DNA from 2 places in the Bacillus altaicus genome. Region 2 is predicted to be linked to the other one. Evidence: riboswitches for the same ligand, from Rfam matches in the RefSeq annotation. Region 2 holds a riboswitch; the other holds the start of a gene.
The links. A riboswitch is a leader RNA that binds a small molecule or an ion and turns the genes downstream of it on or off. The one in region 2 is predicted to bind preQ1.
Positions count from the first base shown of each region.

Region 1: linked by a shared signal. The riboswitch ahead of queC (7-cyano-7-deazaguanine synthase QueC) and the one ahead of ACE38F_RS19955 (QueT transporter family protein) in region 2 are both predicted to bind preQ1.

Region 1 covers NZ_CM143394.1:4,099,404-4,107,171, reverse strand. Annotated here, with positions in the region: gene ACE38F_RS21265 (DUF3149 domain-containing protein) at 1-821, opposite strand, end outside; gene ACE38F_RS21260 (MarR family winged helix-turn-helix transcriptional regulator) at 1,016-1,462, shown strand; gene ACE38F_RS21255 (M3 family oligoendopeptidase) at 1,623-3,317, shown strand; gene ACE38F_RS21250 (DinB family protein) at 3,455-3,988, shown strand; gene ACE38F_RS21245 (DUF6254 family protein) at 4,168-4,284, shown strand; gene ACE38F_RS21240 (ATP-binding protein) at 4,294-5,502, opposite strand; PreQ1 riboswitch class I at 5,711-5,754, shown strand; gene queC (7-cyano-7-deazaguanine synthase QueC) at 5,848-6,510, shown strand; gene queD (6-carboxytetrahydropterin synthase QueD) at 6,510-7,001, shown strand; gene queE (7-carboxy-7-deazaguanine synthase QueE) at 6,994-7,710, shown strand; gene queF (preQ(1) synthase) at 7,729-7,768, shown strand, end outside.
Region 2 covers NZ_CM143394.1:3,855,687-3,863,454, reverse strand. Annotated here, with positions in the region: gene ACE38F_RS19975 (DUF6123 family protein) at 1-181, shown strand, start outside; gene ACE38F_RS19970 (DMT family transporter) at 184-1,089, opposite strand; gene ACE38F_RS19965 (reverse transcriptase-like protein) at 1,103-1,489, opposite strand; gene ACE38F_RS19960 (aldose 1-epimerase family protein) at 1,559-2,431, opposite strand; PreQ1 riboswitch class I at 2,654-2,698, shown strand; gene ACE38F_RS19955 (QueT transporter family protein) at 2,705-3,193, shown strand; gene ACE38F_RS19950 (ribonuclease H family protein) at 3,318-3,977, shown strand; gene ACE38F_RS19945 (zinc-finger domain-containing protein) at 3,990-4,166, shown strand; gene ACE38F_RS19940 (DUF2564 family protein) at 4,201-4,449, opposite strand; gene cspB (cold shock-like protein CspB) at 4,569-4,766, opposite strand; gene ACE38F_RS19930 (YqcI/YcgG family protein) at 5,006-5,734, shown strand; gene ACE38F_RS19925 (LysE family transporter) at 5,874-6,506, shown strand; gene ACE38F_RS19920 (hypothetical protein) at 6,526-6,819, shown strand; gene ACE38F_RS19915 (sterol desaturase family protein) at 6,903-7,532, shown strand.

The sequences.
Region 1 (7,768 bases), 240 kb from region 2:
CTTTCTAGTTTTGTTTGACGTTTTAATAACATATATTGAGCAAGTAAAAATAAAATAGACATTAAAAATAAAGTAGCTATACACTCTATTGAAACTAACTGGTATAAAATTTGTTGATGAATAGGTAACGGAGAAACAGAGACTTTCCAATTTAATCTTTGGAGTGGGGTAGTAAGCATGTTAGAATGTCCGTCGCTTGTTTCGTTATTATCATCGGTTAGAAAAACTACATCATGTTTATCAGTCACTTCGAAATGATATTGTGGTTTAATAGCATTTAAAGAGGCCGAAATGTAGTCAAATCGTAAACTTGCTAATAATAAGCCTGAGAGTTCCTTTTGTCTATTAAATATTGGAGAAGCAATCATAATAGCTTGATGCCCAAGAACGCGATCTGTAATAACTGATGATACAGTTGTTTTCTTAGATTGCAATGCATCGTGGATGTATTGGCGGTCAGAAACGTCAATAGGCGGAGAATCGCCTTGGGATGCGATTGTAATCATCCCATCTGTCGTAGCGTAATATAGACCAGAAAAACGTTCATCATTTCCATCGGTATCATGTACAATTTGTTTAATCCCATTGATGTTTCCAGTTTCGGTCCCTACGACTTTTGCGAGCATTTCTAAGGCAGATATAGCTTCACCAAGGTGATGGTCTAAATAGTCTCTATATAAGAAGAGAACAGTGTGAGCAGATAGTTTGTTTGCTTGTTTCATTTGATAAGTGTGATACGAAAAAAATGTGGCACCAATCCCTATCGTTGGCAGTATAACAAGCAGTATGTAAAAAACTATGCTTTGTAATTTGACTTTCAAATTTGGTACTCCTTCTTTTTTTATTATCATTATATATAAACTATGTTAAAATTGTCATGTTTTTATTCAAGAATCATTTGCATTACATTAGGGAAAGGAAAAGGGATGAGTGAATATTCATTCGGCAGTTGTAATGAAGCGCTACGTTGCTTTTCTTTTTGTTGCGGAGAATTTAAGTGAAGGGTTGAAATGGTATGACATCAAATAATGAACGAGAAGACATTTCTCAATCTTTAAAAGTATTTATTGCATTATCCCGTGTACATCGTTCTGTTATGGATACTACAAATAAATCCATACAAAGTAACGGATTAAATCCAACTGAGTTTGCTGTATTAGAATTACTATATCATAAAGGAGGCCAACCACTTCAGCAAATCGGTGAGCGTATTTTAATAGCTAGTGGCAGCATTACATACGTTGTAGATAAGCTAGAGAAAAAAGGGCTTGTAAAACGAATTCCATGCCCAAATGATAGGCGTGTTATTTATGCGCAATTAACGGAGTCTGGAGAGAGCTTTATTGCTTCTATTTTTCCAGGCCATGAGCAAGTTATACATCAGTCTTTTGAAATGTTAACGAAGGATGAGAAGGATGAATTACTTGATCTATTAAAAAAAATTGGAAAGTATGAAAAATGATGATATGTTCCAAAGAAGCTTTGGATAAAGAAATCCAAGGCTTTTTTGTGTGCATATATTCATGACATCATCTACCGCATTTTGCTGAAGAATAAGAGGAGATTTGTAAGTAAGCATTGAATTATAGTAATGATGCATATAATGGAGAGGGGGCTCGTTCATGTCATTTAAAGACTATGAATATAAACGGCCAAATATTGAAGAATTAAAAGAGAAGTTTATTGTTGCTTTAGAAAAATTCGATAAGGCAAAAACGCTTGAAGAACAGCAACAAGTAATTAATTCAATTAATGAAATTCGTAATGATTTTGGTACAATGGGGAATCTTTGTTACATTCGCCATTCTGTTGATACGACAGATGCTTTTTATAAGGAAGAGCAAGATTTCTTTGATGAATACTCACCAGTTGTACAAGGCTATGGAACAAAATATTATAAGGCGTTAATTAATTCTCCATTCCGTGAAGAATTAGAAGCGTATTATGGAAAGCAATTATTTGCTCTAGCTGAATGTGATTTAAAAACATATTCAGATGAAGTAGTGAAAGATTTACAATTAGAGAATAAATTGTCTTCACAATATACACAGTTATTAGCATCTGCAAAAATTGATTTTGCAGGAGAAGAGAGAACATTATCGCAACTTATTCCGTTTATGCAAGGAAAAGAAAGAAGCGAACGTAAAGCAGCAAGTGAAGCATACTACGGATTTTTAGCTGAGAATGAGGAAGAGTTAGATCGTATTTATGATGAACTTGTTAAAGTGAGAACGAAAATTGCAAAAACACTTGGTTTTAAAAACTTTGTTGAATTAGGATATGCAAGAATGTATCGTACAGATTATAATGCTGAAATGGTAGCGAACTATCGTCAGCAAGTATTAGATTATATCGTTCCGGTTGCAACCGAGTTAAGAAATAGACAAAAAGCACGCATTGGTGTAGAAAAGCTCGCTTATTATGATGAAAACTTTGAGTTTGCTACAGGTAATCCAACTCCAAAAGGCGATGCCGATTGGATTATTAATCACGGGAAAACGATGTATAAAGAATTATCAGCTGAAACAGATGAATTTTTTAATTTCATGCTCGATAATGATTTATTAGATTTAGTTGCGAAAAAAGGAAAAGCTGGTGGTGGATATTGTACATATATCGAGAATTATAAAGCGCCATTCATCTTCTCAAACTTTAATGGAACGTCTGGTGACATTGATGTATTAACACATGAAGCTGGTCATGCTTTCCAAGTATATGAAAGTCGTAAGTATGAAATTCCAGAATATAATTGGCCAACATATGAAGCTTGTGAAATCCATTCAATGAGTATGGAATTCTTTACATGGCCATGGATGAAGTTATTCTTTGAAGAAGATGCGGATAAATATTACTTCTCACACTTAAGTTCAGCACTTCTATTTTTACCGTACGGTGTATCTGTAGATGAATATCAACATTATGTATATGAAAATCCAGAAGCATCGCCAGCAGAACGTAAGTCAGCATGGCGTAACATAGAGAAGAAGTATTTACCACATCGTGATTATGAAGATAATAATTATTTAGAGCGTGGTGGTTTCTGGCAACGTCAAGGCCATATTTATAGCTCACCGTTCTATTATATTGACTACACGTTAGCTCAAATTTGTGCACTGCAATTTTGGAAACGTGCAAGAGATAATAGACAAGAGGCTTGGGAAGATTATGTGAATCTTTGTCAACAAGGTGGAAGTAAATCATTCTTAGAATTAGTAGAAGTTGCAAATTTAACATCACCATTCGCTGAAGGGTGTGTAAAAAGTGTAATTACAGAAATTGAGGCGTGGTTACGTGCTGTTGACGACACAAAATTGTAAAAAACATGCACTTTTTTCACATGTTTAACATCGACATAATGGAAGAATGATGAGATAATAAAAGAAAATTCAGAATTATTTAAGGGGTGTTTCTAATGGGGAGCGCCCCTTTTCACCAACAAAAGGGGGAAAGCACTATGCTTCAATCTAATATGGATGTTAGTTTAGAAACTTTAGTCCACTCATTACAGTCTACACGAAGCACGCTGTTATCAGAAATTGAAATGTTAAATGATACAGAGGTGAATGTAAAGCCACGCCGTGATAAATGGAGTATTATTCAAATTTTGCATCATTTGCATTTAGTTGAACAGTCTGTCACATCTGCCCTTGTATATGCTTTGCAAAAAAAAGAAAGAAAACTTGCTCCATTTAAAGACCTCCAACTTACGCTTGATCGCACACATAAACGGGAAGCTCCTCAACAAATGAAACCAACAGAAACATTAATGAAAAAACTGCAAGGAATTCAATTACTAGAACATTCACGACAAGAATTATTTCATGCACTTCATAGTGTGATAGATGAAAAAGAATTATTTGAAAATGGATTAAAACATCCTATTTTTAATGATTTGAATTTATATCAATGGGTTCAATTTCTGGATTTACACGAACAAAGACATCTTACACAGCTAAAAGAAGCGAAACATGCAATTTTACAGCGGTAAGGTGAAACTTTAATCAGGGGCATATCACTGATTATTAGTCCGCAACAATTGGACTGCTCTCAAATAGCAGGAAAAAGGAAAAGAAGCGGTTCGCCGCTTCTTTTCCTTTTTTACTCATGCATAGTTTTATTTCTTATTTTGGAATACTACATGAGGAAGAGAAAAAGGAGTTGAAAAGTATGTCAAAGAAAAAGAGAGAAGAAGAGCGCGCTTGGAAAGCTCGGAAAGAAAATCAAAAGCCGCATGGAAAGGTGAAAGCTTTTGCAGAATTAGTTGAAGGAACAGAAAAAACGTGATGAACTTCATCACGTTTTTTGTATGATCGGGAAAGTTAATAAAAATGTTGTACCTGTTCCTTTTTCACTAATAATATTAACCTTTCCATTCATTGCTTGAATAACACTGAAGACGACCATCATCCCGAGTCCGGTCCCTTTTTCTTTCGTCGAGTAGAAAGGTGACCCGAGGCGTTTTACTTGTTCTTGATCCATACCAATACCTGTATCTTTTATATATAATTGTATATGTTTATGGTCTGGAACTAATGTAAGAATAAGGTCACCACCGTTAGGCATAGCCTCAATACAGTTTTTTAAAATATTTAATAAGCATTGGTTCAACTTTTGCTTTTCACCAGCTATAAAGAAAGATGTACTTTGTTTTATGTAATGTATACGAACATTTGTTAAATTGGCGAGAGGTGTAATTAAAGATAACGCATGGAGTAATTCTTCCTCTACTTGTAATTGTTGTTCTTTTTCAATACTCGGTTTTGCAAAAGTTAAGTAGTCTGTAAGAACATGATTTGCTTGTTCGATACCGTTAATGGCTATGTCGATATATAATTTTCGTTCCTTCTCAGAACATGTATCTGACTGTAAAAGTTGCAAAAATCCTTTCGTTGAAGTTAAAGGATTGCGAATTTCATGAGAGATAGAAGCTGCCATTTCACCGATTAAATGAAATTTTTCAGCATTCATAAGTTCATGTTGGAGACGAACTTGCGTTTGTAATATGTGTAGCAAATATAAAATAAGGATTGTACCAAGCATCGTACATAGTTCGTACACGATAATATGCGGTATATAATCTGCCGGATTTGTAACCTCTGAAAGGAAAAATGGTATCCAGCCAAATCCGAATATGAGACTGTAAAAGATAGCGAGTGCTATTTTTATACGATTAGAACTTCGGTTAAACAGTTTGTATGTTAATAGTAGAACAATGAATACTAGAACTGAAGCGATAACGGATGGGAAAACACCTATTCCTCCTAATAAAAAGCGGTATATGTTTAATACAGCTAAGATGGAAGCACCGGCAATAGGACCTCCTGTTAATGTACCGACAATTAATACGATATGACGCATATCAAATTGAAATCCATAATTTGTTTTTGCTGCGAAAGTGATACATAGTATGGTAGCGAGGCAACATAATACAATAAATATAGCTGAATTTAATTTAGGAGAGCGTTTCCCTTTTTGATTCCAAAATAAATGATATACAAGCATTGTAACAAGGATGGATAATATATTTAAAAAGAGATAAATAATAAAGAGTTTCAGTGGGATGCCTCCTCTCTTCTCACATTAAATTAATCATACTATAAAATGAAAGAAATGAAATATGAAATAGCGGAAAAAATCAGAAATTTTTTCTGGTAGTATACAATATGTTACAATAATCTTTGTCAATGAAAGAAGAAATTCCGTGCACTGCATGGGAGAGGTTCGCGAACTCCCTCTATAAAAAACTATGGAAACAACAATATCATTAGGTATTGTTTTGTTTTTTTATTGTGACAGTTCAAGAACGTTCTTTCTTCTTATTCGTAGTAGAGAAGGAGAATGAGTGAAATGAAAAAAGAAAAAGCAGTTGTTGTTTTTAGTGGTGGACAAGATAGTACAACATGTTTATTTTGGGCAATACAACAGTTTGCAGAAGTGGAAGCTGTAACGTTTAATTACAATCAACGTCATAAGTTAGAAATTGATTGTGCAGCGGAAATCGCGAAAGAGTTAGGAATTAAACATACGGTACTAGATATGAGTTTATTAAATCAACTTGCTCCAAATGCGTTAACGAGAACGGATATGGAGATTACACATGAAGAAGGTGAATTGCCATCAACATTTGTAGATGGACGAAATTTACTATTTTTATCATTTGCGGCTGTATTAGCAAAACAAGTTGGAGCACGTCATATTGTAACGGGTGTATGTGAAACTGATTTCAGTGGTTATCCAGATTGTCGTGACGTGTTTGTGAAATCATTAAACGTTACATTAAATTTATCTATGGATTATCCGTTTGTTATTCATACACCACTTATGTGGATTGATAAAGCAGAGACATGGAAATTATCTGATGAACTTGGAGCATTTGAGTTTGTTAGAGAAAAAACATTAACATGTTATAACGGAATCATTGGTGATGGTTGCGGTGAATGTCCAGCATGTCAACTTCGTAAAGCAGGATTAGATACGTATCTACAAGAACGCGAAGGAGCGAGCAAATAATGGATAACTTTTTTGGATTTCGCATCGTAGAAAATTTGCAAAAAATGGACAAGGATATTCAGCGTGAACAACTCAAATATCATAATAAAAGAGTAATGGTCAGCAAGGAATTTACATTTGACGCAGCGCACCATTTACACTGCTATGAAGGGAAATGTAAAAATTTACATGGTCACACATATAAAGTCGTATTTGGAATTAGCGGATATGTAAATGAAATAGGCCTTGCAATTGACTTTGGAGATATAAAAGAAATTTGGAAAAATGAAATAGAAATTTATTTAGATCATCGTTATTTAAACGAAACATTGCCAGAAATGAATACGACTGCTGAAAATATGGTTGTTTGGATTTATGAAAAGATGGCAGAAGCATTAACGAAAGATAATCGTGCGAACGAATACAAGGGAGCTCGTGTTGAATTTGTTCGTCTTTTTGAGACGCCAACTAGTTATGCGGAAGTAAGACGGGAGTGGATGCTCGATGAGTAAAATCCCCGTCTTAGAAATATTTGGTCCGACCATTCAAGGAGAAGGGATGGTTGTAGGACAAAAGACAATGTTTATCCGTACAGCGGGCTGTGATTATAGCTGTGCTTGGTGTGATTCTGCTTTTACATGGGATGGATCGGCCAAAGATCAAATTAAACAAATGACACCGGAAGACATTTGGAATGAGCTTGTAGAAATTGGGGGAGAAAATTTTTCTCATGTTACGATTTCGGGTGGAAATCCTGTTTTGCTGAAAAATATGCAATTTCTTCTTTCTATATTAAAGGAGAATGGAATGCGAACAGCGGTAGAAACGCAAGGGAGTAAATGGCAAGATTGGTTGCTTCAAATTGATGAGGTAACGATTTCTCCAAAACCACCAAGTTCAGCTATGAAAACAGATTTTCAGATGTTAGATTCTGTTATTCATAAACTAGCAGAGAAAGATTTTAGTTTAAAAGTAGTAGTATTCGATGATCAAGATTTTGAATATGCAGTTAAGATGCACGAGCGTTATCCGAATGTACCATTTTTCTTACAAGTAGGAAATGATGATACGAAAACAGTGGATGATGCGGTGCTTATAAAAAACTTATTAGAAAAATATGAATGGCTTATTGAAAAAGCTGTGAATTGTAAAGAAATGAATGATGCGAAAGTACTGCCTCAGCTTCATGCGTTAGTATGGGGAAATAAACGAGGGGTATAATGAGAAGGGATGTTTAAAATGGCAGGAAGATTAGATGAAGATTTAAAAGATGTAACAT
Region 2 (7,768 bases):
GTTTGGACAAGGATATACTGGTGCATCTGATGGGATTGTGAACGTAGCAATAGAAGCGACGATTAAACATCAGTTACAGTTTGATGGCAGTTATTTTGTTGCGTTATTAGAACGATTGAAAGAAGAAGAAATTACAGATAAAAAAAGCGCTAAGGCTTTTATGCGGAAGTTGCAAGCGTAACTTTACGCAGCCCGCGCTTCTTTTTTTGTTTTTGAAGGTAATTCAACAAAAATCATACCTAGGAAAATACATAGACACCCAATAACAGCAGAAATAGAAAGCTGTTCATTTGCTACTAGAACGCCTGTTAATGCTGCAAAAACAGGCTCCATTGCGAAAATAATGGCTACTCTCGTTGGAGAAGTGTGTTTTTGTGCAGATGTTTGAATGAAAAAGGCAATTGATGTCGCAAACAGAGAAGTTAGAAATAGAGCGAATAAAAAGGAATGATTTGTCCATAGTGATACTGAAAGTAATTTTTCCCAATCTTCAAACAAAAAAGCGCAAATAGAAGAAAATATACCGACAGCTAATACTTGAGAAGTGCTTAGTAATAAAGGTGATATTTTCTTAGAAAAGAAACCGTTAACAAGAATATGGGCAGCGAAAGCGACAGCACAACCGAGAACGAGTATATCTCCAATGTTTAATTGAAAAGAATCACCAGCCGTTAATAAATATAAACCTGCTGTTGCTACAGTAATACCAAGTGCAATGAAAATTGTAGCTCGCTGTTTTAAAAAAATAAAAGACAAGATTGGAACCATAATGATACTAAGCCCTGTTAAGAAACCAGCTTTTGAAGAGGTTGTATAAAGTAAGCCGAATGTTTGTAATAAATAGCCAACACATAAAAAGAATCCAACAATCAATCCAGCAAGACTGCTATGTTTTATATCTTGTTTTGAAGTTTTTTGAGAGAAAATCATTTGAACGAATAATAAAATAATTCCAGCGAATAAAAAGCGAATAGCATTAAAAGTAAAAGGACCAACAAAAGACATAGCATTTTGAACGACAACAAACGTAGCTCCCCAAATAAAAGAGACAAATAATAATGCGAGAGGAGCAATCCACCCTTTTTTCACACTCATACCCCCGTTAATTTTGTGAAATAGCTTTTCTAGCTAATTCATCAGCGACTTTATTTTGACTACTTGGAATCCACTTAATAAAAAAGAGATCGAAATTTTTTATGTACTGCAGTGCTTCTTCTAGAAGCGGTGCAAACATTTTATTTTTTGCGTATTCTTTTTCAATAGCCCGCTCAACAAGTTGGGAATCTGTACGAAAAGATACAATGCTATAATTATGCGCTGCGCAATACTTTAATGCTGCAAGTAAAGCGTGGTATTCTGCTTCATGGTTGGACATTGTTCCAAGTGGTAATGACAATTGTACAGGTGGCTGTACTCCTTTAATAAAAACTCCCGCACCAGAAGGGCCAGGATTTCCTTTTGATGCACCATCGATATATACTTCAATCAAAATGAGAAACCTCCAGTTATAAGGTTATCCCCTACTTGAAAATCTTTTTAGAAGTAGGGGATAGAGTACTTATCCAATTGTAATGCTATAACGACATGTAAATGTTTCATTCGCTTGTAACGATTGAATTCCTTTTTTTTCTTTAAAATCTTTTGCTTGCTTTACTTCATCAGCAATTCCGTACCAAGGTTCAATACATAAGAAAGGTGCGTTATCTCCTGGTGTCCATATGCCGACAAATGGGAACCCATCAAATGCTACTTTTACAAATTTATTATGTTTATGTGAGCGAATAGAAATTTCATTCGTATTCATATTTTCAAAAATAAGCGCGTCATTTTTGAATAAATCATATGCCAGTGGCAATTCTTTCGTATTTTCAGCGATTAGTTGCTTTTCATTTGAAAGAAAAGGACCTTCTAATATGCTAGTTTCTAAACGTTCAGATCCGTTAAATGATAAATGATAATCTGCAAATGATTCGCCTTCTAATAAAGGACAGTTGAATCCAGGGTGTGCTCCGATTGAGAAGAACATCTCTTTTGAAGAAGGATTGTTTACTTCATATGTAACATGTATATTTTGTTCGTCTACTTCATAAGAAACGAGTAATTCAAATTCATATGGATACTTTTGTAACGTATCTTCATTACTAGTAACGACATAAGTGATTTTTGTTTCACTTTGTTCTTTAACAGAGAACGAAAGATCACGGGCAAAACCATGCTGTGTTAATGAATAAGGTTTATCTTCTACGTAGTATGTATTCTCTACTAATCGACCGACGATTGGAAACAAGATTGGTGCACGACGTCCCCAATAAGTAGAATCACCTTGCCATAAATATTCTGTATTGTCTTCTTTTAAGCGAACGCTTTGTAATTCTGCACCTTTGTCAGAGATGGAAACGATCACTTTTTCATTTTGAATTGTTGCTGTCATGAAGTGAAACCTCCTAAATCTTTCATATGTTTTATCCCGTATTAACTGTCCGTAAAAACCCGATTGGTGCGGGCTAATAATCAGTGGGGGATGGACAAAATCCCGCTGATTAAAGTTTCACTTTATTATACGTTGTCTAAAAGAAAAAAGGTAGTAAATGATAGGAATCTATTGACGAAAGAGTACCTATTGCGTAAAATATAATCTTGTTGCTTAAAAACGAATAACGTGGTTCGAAACCATCCCACGTAAAAAAACTAAGGAGATTTTGTCATGAATATAAGGACATTAGTCGGTAATGGTATTTTAGCGGCATTATATATTGCTGTTTCTATGCTTATTCAGCCATTTGGCTTTACCAGTGTACAGTTTCGTATTTCAGAGATGTTTAATCATCTCGTTGTATTCAATAAGAAAGCAATTTACGGGATTGTATTAGGTGTATTTTTAACGAATCTCTTTTTCTCACCTATGATCGCTTATGATTTAGTATTTGGAGTAGGGCAATCCATTCTTGCATTACTTGCAACTATTATTTCTATGCGCTTCATTAAAGGTGTTTGGGCTCGTATGATTTTTAATACAGTTATTTTTACAGTCACAATGTTTATGATTGCAATTGAACTTCATCTTGCGTTTGATCTGCCATTTTTATTGACATGGCTAACTTGTGCAGTTGGTGAATTTGTTGTAATGGCAATTGGTATGCCTGTAATGTACTGGATTAATAAGCGAGTGCAATTTGAAAGATTTATGCAATAGATGAAAGAGCTGTCCTTACTTAGGATGGCTCTTTTTGTATGTGATTAAATTGTATATAATACTGTGACTCTTGATAAAATATAATAAAATAAATATAAGAAGTCTTATAAAAGGGGAATCTAGTATGAAATATAAAATACATTGGTTGTATAAAACGAAGCGTGGTTTACAAACTGAATTAACAACAGATTATATGAATATAGAAGAAGTGCTTCAATTTGCGGAGGATTTTGAGAAAACAGGTAGGGTGAAAGAACTTTTATTTTACGATGAAATGGATGCAGAATGGTCATTAAAAGAAATGAAAAAACTGAGTAAGCAAGTGGAGGAAGATCCTCAAGAAATTCAAGTTTATTTTGATGGTGGTTATGATGTGCAGACGAAAGAAGCTGGGGTTGGCATATGTGTATACTACAAAAAAGGAAATACAAATTATCGAATTCGTCGCAATGCATACATAGAAGGCATATATGATAATAACGAAGCGGAGTATGCTGCATTATTATACGGGATGAATACACTCGAGGAATTAGGAATTAAATATGAAGCAGTTACACTTCGTGGAGATTCTCAAGTTGTACTGCAACAATTAGCCGGTGAATGGCCTTGCTATGATGAACATTTAAATCATTACTTAGACCAAATTGAACAAAAAGCGAAGCAAATGAAATTAAAACTTGTTTGTGAACCGATATCTAGAAAACAAAATAAAGAGGCACATCAATTAGCAGCGCAAGCATTAGAAGGGACGACAATTGATAGTCATAAAGAAATAACCGAATAGAGAGGTGCACACGTGAAGAAGAAGCAACTCATTACAGAGGTAAATGACTTATTAGAAACGTATTGCGGAGGGTGTTTCCTGCAGGAACATAATCGGAAAAATCATAGTAAATACTATGCCCATTCTTTTTGTATACGGCAATGTACGGTTGGAGAGAAGTTGAAAAAGTATGGGGAGCAATTGTCATAAAAAAAACATCCAGAGAATTTTCTCTGGATGTTTTTTAGTGCTTCGCTTCGTGTAATTGATGCTCGCATTTACTTAATTTTTTTTCTTCATTCATTAGAAATGGCTCATCTAAATCCGTTGCAACGGATTTCATGACTTCAAGCTGAGAACGAGCCGATTCTACTGCAGTAGTGGCATGCTCTAATGTGTCTGGATCCATTGAAATTGTTGCAGAACCTACCATTTTTTGTGCAGTTTCTACACGGAATTTTACTTCTTCAAAATCATTTACATGTGACCCCATTGTTATTGCCTCCTTTGGATTTTGCGCATTTCACATAGTTTTTGCTCTGTAAAACGGAAATATACAAAGGAATAACAAAGGAGGTTACCAAGTAAGGTAACCTCCTGTCATATGTGGGATTAAAGTTTTGCTACGTTAGCAGCTTGAGGTCCACGGTTTCCTTCAGTAATGTCGAAAGATACTTCTTGACCTTCCTCTAAAGCTTTGTAGCCGTCGCTTTGAATAGCAGAGAAATGTACGAATACATCTTCAGAGCCTTCCATTTCGATAAATCCAAAACCTTTTTCATTGTTAAACCATTTTACTTTTCCTTGCATGTCACAATTCCTCCTAAAAACGATTCCTTTTTTCATTTAGTGAAATTCATTTTAAAAAATAATATAAATAAAAAATGCTATTTTCTCGAATATTCTGCTAAATGATTAATTTAAATATACACGAATTGGTAGAATTTAGTCAAGTAAGCGCTTTGAAATCTTTGTATTTTTAAAAAGGTATAGGACAAGCCGAGTATGTAATATTCTTAAGTGAATGCTGTACATAATGAGGTGAAAGAATGGATGAGTCTTATTTATTAGATAATGAAGGAATGAAAAATAGAGGCGACATACCGAATTGGGTTGCAAAAGAATTTCAAAATTTTTCGAGTGTCGTGTTAGAACCAACTTTTCCGTGTTATTTCGGTTTAACAGCTTTGAAAAAGAATGAACTTCGTTATTCATTTCTCTCTCATAATGATTGGGGGCATTTACCCAATACAATGTTATCTTTTTTAGAGTTAATGAGAGAGCGGCCGATTGTAAGAAGGGGCTTTTTTCTTTTTGTGGAACCGGAATGTGAAGAAAAATCAATCGAATATTATCGAGATTATTTTTGGAAAGTACTACAATATTTACATGAACAAGATAATCAATTATGGCCAAAGCAAATCCCGAAAAATCCAGAGCATTATTTATGGGAATTTTCATTTGGTGGTGAACCAATATTTGCATTTGGGAATGCGCCAGCTTATAAACAGCGAAAGACTAGGCATTTAGGAAATTCTCTCGTTATTGGATTCCAGCCACGAACTATTTTCGATGGCTTAGAAGGAGATCGTCCTAAAGGTTCGTATTCAAGACAAATGGTCCGTGAACGAGTTGAAAAGTGGGATCAGTTGCCGAAACACCCTAACATTAGTCACTACGGCGATCCTAATCATCGTGAATGGAAACAATATTTCATAGGGGATGATATTGAGCCGATTAAAGGTAAATGTCCTTTTCATCATAGAGTAGAGAAATAAGAGCCATCAACAGGATGGCTCTTTTGTATATTTTGGATAAAAAAGGGTACTGTATTAGTGAATAATTTTTATGAAAGCTAGTCTATTTTCTATATTTACATCATTACTTAATAGTAAAAGAAGTAGAAAGGATAGAGCGATGTTTGGAGCAATTATACAACAAATAGTATTAGGTATTTCATTAGCTGCGCCTGTAGGTCCGATTAATATTGAAATGTTAAAAAGGGGAATTGAACGTGGATTTTGGCATGCATGGATTGTTGGAATTGGAGGAATGACTGCTGATATTTTGTTTATGCTTCTTATTTATTTCGGTTTATCTTCTGTGTTTATGTATACATATGTACAAGCTTTTATGTATTGCACTGGGTTTTTCTTGTTGTTTTATTTAGGGTTTCAAAGTGTGAAACAAGGAATTTCTCACTCTAATATGGAATATAAACAAGAAGAGATAGGTGGACTTAAACAATCTTTTATGGCAGGATTTTTTATCGCGATATCCAATCCATTAAATCTCGTTTTTTGGTTTGGCATATACGGAAGTACACTTAGCTCTTTGCTTACAAAAGTAACGAAACAAGAAGCTTTTTTGTACAGTCTTTGCATTATTGTTGGTATTATTTTGTGGAACTTAAATATTGCTTTTTCTGTACATTTCGGAAGAACTTTATTAAAGCAAAAAGCACTTGGCTATATTACAGCCGGAGCAGGTATTATTTTAGTAGGATATTCTATCCATTTTGCATACAAAGCTTTACAGTTGTTCATATAAGATTGAAGGGGAGATTTTTATGTATCGAACCACTATTGACGGAAAAGAAATTATCATCACTTTAGCACCAAAAATCCGAAAAGAAATTACTGATAGGAATCCACTATATGAAGCGGTATTTAAAAATGCAGCAAGGTTGCTGCAAACGAAACAACCAACGTTTGCGGTAAACCATGAAGTATTTGGGCTTATTATTGGAGAAGTACAAAGGGGTGAAGTAACAGTGTTTGCAGTAGAACACATTATCCCAAAGCAAAATATATTTGGTCCGAACACTTTTTTCTCGACAATAGAACAGCAGGCAAATTTGTAAAGTGAATAGAATAAGAATAAAATAGAAAAGAAATAGTCGTAACGATATGTTGCGGCTGTTTTTGTGGAGAAGGGGGAAGAAAGATGAAGAGAGTGGTAAAGGAGTTCTTTTTGCAACATGATATTGTTATTATGTATAGTGTTCTATTAATTTTTATCCTTATTTTAAAAATGCAATTTTTTACATGGATCGGTATGTTAGCGTGTCTGTTTGGGATTGTTTTTTATACGCTTAACGAATATATGACACATCGTTTTTTATTCCATTTAAAGCCGCCTAAAAACGCACTTTTATTAAAAATGTTAAGAAGATTACATTATGATCATCACGTCTATCCAGATGATTTAAAACTTTTATTTTTGCCTGTATGGTTTAGTATACCTAGCTTTACTATCTATTTACTTATATCATATGGTATTACAAAAAGTGTTACTGTTACACTTTCATTTGGAGTCGGAATGATTATCATGCTCCTCGTTTATGAATGGAAACATTATATTGCACATAAACCGATTCGTCCCTTCACTAAGTTTGGAAGATGGCTAAAAAAACAGCACATATTACACCACTATAAAAATGAAAAGTTTTGGTTTGGTGTTTCAAATCCAGTATTCGATTTTATATTTGGAACGCTTAAAGATGGAAAAGACGTTGAATTAAGCGAAACAGCTCGTAATTTAGAAAAGGAGACAAAGACAGAAGTAGTGCGATAAGCACTATTTTTTTTATCCCGCTATTTGCGAGCAGTAAGACTCCCACCTCAAAATTCGGCGAATACGAAGAAGTTAGGTAGGAGTCATGCTGCCCGTAACCCCCCCACGCTGATTAAAGTTTCACTTTATTCTGTTTTAACGGGAATAAAAGTTTAATCGAATCAATCAAATTTTATGTTAAAAAAGTATATTGAAAATTTAAGAGAAAATGACGAAAAATGTCTATCGAAAAATCT